DNA from 2 places in the Ensifer adhaerens genome. Region 2 is predicted to be linked to the other one. Evidence: riboswitches for the same ligand, from Rfam matches in the RefSeq annotation. Region 2 holds a riboswitch; the other holds the start of a gene.
What was found. Region 2 has a riboswitch for S-adenosylmethionine ahead of metA (homoserine O-acetyltransferase MetA). Riboswitches for the same ligand answer to the same signal wherever they lie in the genome.
Positions count from the first base shown of each region.

Region 1: linked by a shared signal. The riboswitch ahead of LAC81_RS00750 (O-succinylhomoserine sulfhydrylase) and the one ahead of metA (homoserine O-acetyltransferase MetA) in region 2 are both predicted to bind S-adenosylmethionine.

Region 1 covers NZ_CP083349.1:161,880-165,275, forward strand. Annotated here, with positions in the region: gene LAC81_RS00750 (O-succinylhomoserine sulfhydrylase) at 98-1,282, opposite strand; SAM riboswitch at 1,328-1,406, opposite strand; gene LAC81_RS00755 (2'-deoxycytidine 5'-triphosphate deaminase) at 1,481-2,578, shown strand; tRNA gene LAC81_RS00760 (tRNA-Gly) at 2,661-2,735, shown strand; gene LAC81_RS00765 (transporter substrate-binding domain-containing protein) at 2,877-3,396, shown strand, end outside.
Region 2 covers NZ_CP083349.1:3,598,250-3,601,645, reverse strand. Annotated here, with positions in the region: gene LAC81_RS17600 (vWA domain-containing protein) at 1-581, opposite strand, end outside; gene metA (homoserine O-acetyltransferase MetA) at 588-1,514, opposite strand; SAM riboswitch at 1,576-1,653, opposite strand; gene LAC81_RS17590 (NUDIX hydrolase) at 1,891-2,343, opposite strand; gene LAC81_RS17585 (AAA family ATPase) at 2,340-3,179, opposite strand; gene LAC81_RS17580 (RidA family protein) at 3,279-3,396, opposite strand, start outside.

The sequences.
Region 1 (3,396 bases), 750 kb from region 2:
TGGTAACGCCACCTTGGATGGCAGCGCTGCCGGAGCATGAGTGCCGCGGGGGATCGACGGCCGCCGTCCTGTCGCGGCGGCCGCATCTTTCGTTGCCTCAGGCTTTGACGGCCTTGAGCGCGCGGGCGAAATCCTCGACGACGTCGTCGCTGTCTTCGATGCCGGCCGAGAAGCGCACGGTACCGGCGGAAATGCCGAGTTCTTCGCGGGCTTCGTCCGTCAGGTTCTTGTGCGTCGTCGTCGCCGGATGGGTGATCAGGCTCTTGCTGTCGCCGAGATTGTTGGAGATGCGCACGATCTCCAGCGCGTTCTGCAGCGCGAAGGCCGCGTCCTTGCCGCCCTTCAGTTCAAATGCGACGAGCGTGGAGCCGCCGGTCATCTGCTTGGCGATGATGTCGGCCTGCGGGTGATCCTTGCGGCCGGGATAGATGACCTTGGCCACCTGCGGCTGCTCCGCAAGGAAGTCCGCGACCCGGCGGGCCGTTTCCGTCTGTTGGCGCACGCGCAGCGGCAGAGTCTCTATGCCCTTCAGCAGCGTCCAGGCATTGAACGGCGACATCGCCGGGCCCGTATGACGGAAGTAGTCGTGCAGGTTCTCGTTGATCCATTCCTTGTCGGAAAGCACGACTCCGCCGAGGCAGCGGCCCTGGCCGTCGATATGCTTGGTGGCGGAATAGACGACGATATGGGCGCCGAGTTCCAGCGGCTTCTGGAAGAGCGGCGTGGCGAAGACGTTGTCGACGACGACCTTGGCGCCGATCTGGTTGGCGAGCTTGGCGACGCCGGCGATGTCGATGACTTCGAGGGTCGGGTTGGTCGGGCTTTCCAGGAAGAAGACCTTGGTGTTCTTCTGGATCGCCTTTTCCCAGTTTGCGAGGTCGCGGCCGTCGATCAGCGTGCATTCGATGCCGTATTTCGGCGCCAGCGTCTCCACCACCCAGCGGCAGGAGCCGAAGAGGGCGCGGGCAGCGACGATGTGGTCGCCGGCCTTCAGCTGGCAAAGGATCGCCGCGGAAACGGCAGCCATGCCGGAGGCTGTGGCGCGCGCGTCTTCGGCGCCTTCCAGCATGCACATGCGCTTTTCGAACATGTCATTGGTCGGGCTGCCGTAGCGGGCGTAGATGAAGCCTTCGGTCTCGCCCTTGAAACGGGCTTCTGCCGCTTCGGATGTTTCGTAGACGAAGCCCTGGGTGAGGAAGATCGCTTCGGAGGTTTCTCCGTGCTGGGAGCGGGTGGTTCCGCCGTGAACAAGTTGCGTTGCAGGGCGCCAGTTTTTGCTCATGTGACGATCACTTTCAAAAACAAAAAAACCGGCCGCGAAAACGGGCCGGTTTGACACCCGGCCTTTTTAGCTACTTGTTTAACGTGGCTGCAAGCCGACCGGCCAAATCACCACGGGATAAAGCTTCAATACTGCTAGGGTGCGCTTGCGTCAATTCCCGTAGTTTGGTTTTGTCTCGCAACTGAAAAGAGGACTGCAATGGGCCGCGACACTGGGATTTTGGCCGACCGCGCGATTGCCGCGCTGTTCGAAACGGGGCGCCTGAAGAGCGAGAGGCCGTTGGATGCCGATCAGATCCAGCCGGCAAGCCTCGACCTGCGTCTTGGCGCCAAGGCTTTCCGCGTTCGCGCGAGCTTCATGCCCGGCCCGTCCCATCTGGTCGCGGACAAGCTCGACCGCTTGAAGCTGCACGTGGTTGATCTCACCGATGGCGCAGTGCTGGAGACCGGTTGCGTCTACATCGTGCCGTTGATGGAGAGCCTGGCGCTACCTTCGGACATGTCGGCTTCGGCCAATCCGAAGAGCTCGACCGGCCGTCTCGACATCTTCACCCGCGTCATCACCGACCGCGCCCAGGAGTTCGACAAGATTCCGGCCGGCTACAGCGGTCCCCTCTATCTCGAAATCAGCCCACGCACCTTCCCGATCGTCGTGCGCCGCGGTTCGCGGCTCTCGCAAATCCGCTTCCGCATGGGCCAGTCGCTGCTGTCGGAGCAGGAGTTGCTCGCGCTGCATGAAAGCGACGTGCTGGTGGCGAGTGAGCGCCCGAATGTCAGCGGTGGCGGCATCGCGCTGTCGATCGATCTCAAGGGTACTGGCCCGGACGGCCTGATCGGCTACCGCGGCAAGCATCACACCGCGGTCATCGACGTCGACAAGAAGGCGCAGCACGCGATCTTCGACTTCTGGGAGCCGCTCTACAGCCGTGGACGCGACGAGCTGATCCTCGATCCGGACGAGTTCTACATTCTTGTCTCGCGTGAGGCGGTGCATGTGCCGCCGCTCTATGCCGCCGAGATGACCCCGTTCGACCCGCTGGTGGGTGAGTTCCGCGTGCATTATGCGGGCTTCTTCGATCCGGGCTTCGGCCATGCCTCCGCCGGCGGCACCGGCAGCCGCGCGGTGTTGGAGGTGCGCAGCCACGAGGTGCCGTTCATCCTCGAGCACGGGCAGATCGTCGGCCGTCTCGTCTATGAACACATGCTGGAACGTCCTGAGGGCCTCTATGGTCTAGGCGTCGGCTCCAACTACCAGGCGCAAGGCCTGAAGCTTTCGAAGCATTTCCGCGCCGAGTAGGAGATTTTGCGTGGGACCCTCGTGCGATACCGCGCAAGGGTCCTTGACAGATCGTCTCGGTTCGGGAAATTTCGCAGGCATCGCGGGTGTAGTTCAGTGGTAGAACGCCAGCTTCCCAAGCTTGATGTCGTCGGTTCGATCCCGATCACCCGCTCCAATTCTTCCTGAAGCCTCTCTTGCCGCGTTCGCGCGAGGCCTATGGCCAGTTGCCTTGATGGCGGTTACTTTACCGCTCGATGAATCATCCCGCGGTTCTAAGGGCCGCCCCTGCCACATGAGACATGCCGGCCCGCTGCCCATGAGATTTCTTTCCCTGTTCGCTCTCTGCGCGTCCTTGATCGCAACGCCGTTGGCGGCGCAGCCGAAGGATCTGCCGATCCTATTCGATGCGCGCGAACGCATCGCCAAGCCCGATCTCACGGGTCTGGCGCGTCTGCGTTTCCTGACGACGGTGGACTTTCCACCGTTCAATTTCATCGACCAGTCCGGCAAGCTCTCCGGCTTTCACGTCGATCTGGTGCGCGAGATCTGCCGCGAGCTCGACATCGAAGCCAAATGCCAGATCCAGGCCGTGACCTATGCGGAACTCCTGCCGGCGCTGGAACAGGGGCAGGGCGAAGCGGTCGCCGCCGGCATCGCCGTCGGCCCTGAGCTGCGCCAGCGCTTCGGCTTTTCGCGCGCCTTCATGCGGCTGCCCGCCCGGTTCGCCATCAACGCCAAGGCAGCTGGCGCCGTGACGGGTCCAAAGGATCTCAGGAAAAAAGCGGTTGGGGTCGTGGCGGGGACGACGCATGAGGCCATGTTCAAGGCGTACTTCC
Region 2 (3,396 bases):
CTTTTCAGTGCGACCTTGATGTTGCGGGTACCGAGTTCGACCGTGTCGTCATAATCCCTAAACTCACGCCGGTCCCAGACCTTGACGGCGCGGCGGTGGCGCGACTGGTCCTGGCCGATCCTGACGCCCTCGGGATTGTAGCCATAGGCGCCGAAGGGCGAGGTGCCGGCGGTGCCGATCCATTTCGAGCCGCCCTGATGCCGGCCCTGCTGTTCGCGCAGCCGCTGGCGTAGGGTTTCCATCAGCTTGTCGAAACCGCCAAGCGATTCGATCAGGCGCTTCTCTTCCTCGGTCAGATGTTTTTCCGCGAGCCTGCGCAGCCAGTCCTCGGGGATGACAGCCTCTTCACCCGCTTCTATCGGGTTGACGGCTTCAAGGCCGGAAAAGCAGTGCTGGAACACCCGGTCGAACCGGTCGATATGGCGTTCGTCCTTTACCAGCGCCGCGCGGGCTAGGTAGTAGAAGGCTTCGACGTCGAAGGTGGCGATACCCGCCTCCATCCCCTCGATCAGCGACAGGAATTCCCGGAGCGTGACCGGGACCTTCGCTGCCTTCAGTTCGAGGAAGAAGGGGATGAACATCTGACCTCAGCGTTTTCCGGTGCCGATCTCCGCGAGATCATAGGGCGTCGTCTGGTACATCTCGTTGATCCAGTTGCCGAAGAACAGATGCGCATGGCTGCGCCAGCGGTTCTGCGGCGGCAGAGTCGAATCGTTATGCGGGAAATAGTCGTGCGGCATCTTGATCGGCACGCCCGCATCCACGTCGCGGAAGTATTCGTCCGACAGCGAGGTCGAATCATACTCCACGTGGTTGAACATGTAGAGCCGGTTGCCCTTCTTCTCGTGTACGAGGCAGACGCCCATCTCCTTCGATTCCATCAGGATTTCGAGGCTCGGCACCTTGTCGATGTCGGCGCGGCGGACCTCGGTCCAGCGCGAGACGGGGACGGCGAAATCGTCGGAGAAGCCGTTGAGATAGACCGAGGAGCGGTTGAGGTTCTGGTGGCGGTAGACGCCGAAGGCCTTCTCGTTCAGCGGATATTTCGGCACGTCGTGGAAATGGTAGATCGCCGCCATCGCGCCCCAGCAAACGTTGAGGGTCGAATGGACGTTGGTCTCCGTCCAGTCGAGGATACGCTTCAATTCGTCCCAATAGGTGACGTCTTCGTATTCGAGCGTCTCGACCGGCGCGCCGGTGATGATGAAGCCGTCGAACTTGCGCCCCTTCACCTCGTCCCAGGTTTCGTAGAACGAAAGCAGGTGATCTTCCGAGGTGTTCTTCGCCCGGTGGGCGCCGATGCGCACCAGCGACAATTCCACCTGCAGCGGCGAGGCGCCGATCAGGCGTGCCATCTGGATCTCGGTCTTGATCTTGTTCGGCATGAGGTTCAGGAGCCCGATCTGGAGCGGGCGGATGTCCTGTCGGATCGCCACAGTCTCGGTCATCACCCGCACACCCTCATGTACGAGGGTTTCGAAAGCGGGCAGCGTATCGGGAATCTTGATGGGCATGGGCTTCCACTCGATCAATACAAAAAAACCGGCGGCGATTGATCGCGACCGGTCCTCGGAAATCCAACTTTCCTCGGCCCTTTAGCGACTTGTTTAACGTGGCTGCAAGCCGGCCGGCCAAATCACCACGGAGAATTTGATAGCGCGAGTGGGATGCAGGGGTCAAGAAAAACGATTCGGGTGCTTTGGCCGGCCGCCCCTCATCCCGCTGCCGCGACCTTCTCCCCGCAGGAGGGGAGAAGGGGCCTTGCGGCGCCCGATCGTTTCCCAGTTGGCGTATACCACCTAACAGCTCACAGCACACACGTCGGGCGGCAGCGTCTTGAGGTGACCTTGCGCCAAGTCGCGTCCCCTCTCCCCGCCTGCGGGGAGAGGGTTAGGGTGAGGGGCCAATCCGCTGGATTCGCAGAAAATCCAAGGCGTCCCGCATGCCATAACCGAGCCGGCGGTCAGCCTCGTCGAGGCCGAGCCAGAAGAACCGGAAGCGGATCGGTTCACCGCCGCCATAGGGCGTCGTTTCCTGATGCACCCAAGTCTGGCGCTGCTCGCCGGCGAGAGCGACGTGAAAGTAGTGTCGCCGATGGCAGATCGTCCTGCCGTCCTTCGGGTAGCGGTAGTCCTGTGTGACGAGATGGGTGAGTGCCTCCGGCGGCGTCAGCCCGGTTTCCTCGACAAACTCTCGTATGGCCGATGTCTCCGGGCTTTCGCCCGGCTCCATCGTACCGCCGGGTACCTGCAGCTCGATCTCTGGAAAGTCCGGTTCGTCGAACACCAGCAGCTGCTCTCGCCAGGTGGCGTAGATCAGTACCTTGTGGGCGTCGGGCGTCATTGATCGCGGCGCGCCATGAAGGCGAGGCGCTCGAAGAGGTGCACGTCCTGTTCGTTCTTGAGGAGCGCGCCGTGCAGCTTCGGCAGCATGGTCTTGGGATCGGCTCTCAGATCAGCCGGATCGACTTCGTCGGCGACGAGCAGGCGGATCCAGTCGAGCGCTTCTGATGTCGACGGCTTCTTCTTCAGGCCCGGCACCTGGCGTATGTCGTAGAAGGCGGCAAGCGCTGCTGAAAGCAGCGTCTTGCGGATGCCGGGATAGTGCACCTCGACGATGCGGGCGAGCGTGTCTGCGTCCGGGAAGCGGATATAGTGGAAGAAGCAGCGGCGCAGGAAGGCGTCCGGCAGTTCCTTCTCGTTGTTGGAGGTGATGATGACGATCGGCCGGTGGCGGGCGCCGATCATCTCGCCGGTCTCGTAGACATGGAATTCCATGCGGTCGAGCTCCTGCAGCAGGTCGTTCGGAAACTCGATATCGGCCTTGTCGATCTCGTCGATCAAAAGCACCACGCGGCGGTCCGCCTCGAAGGCCTGCCAGAGCTTGCCCTTGCGGATATAGTTTCGGACTTCGTTGACGCGCTCGTCGCCGAGCTGGCTGTCGCGCAGGCGGGAGACAGCGTCGTATTCGTAGAGGCCCTGCTGCGCCTTGGTCGTCGACTTGACGCTCCATTCGATCAATTCGAGGCCAAGGGCTGCGGCAATCTGGCGGGCAAGCTCGGTCTTGCCGGTGCCGGGCTCGCCCTTGACCAGCAGCGGCCGCTCCAGCCGGATCGCGGCGTTGACGGCGATCATCAGGTCTTTGTCGGCGATATAGTCGGCGGTGCCCTCGAATTGCATGTGCGTCTTCCGTTTCAGCATCTCGTCTGCGAAGTCCATGGACTACCGCATCTTGGCCGAAATCGGAATCGATTTGAGGAGGGGTTGGGCGAGAAGTCTTCAGCCGCGAAGGGCAGTGACCTCGATCTCGATCAGCATTTCCGGGCGGATCAGGTCGCAGACAATCATGGTTGCGGCCGGGCGGATCTCGCCAAAAACTTCGCCGAAGATCGGGAAC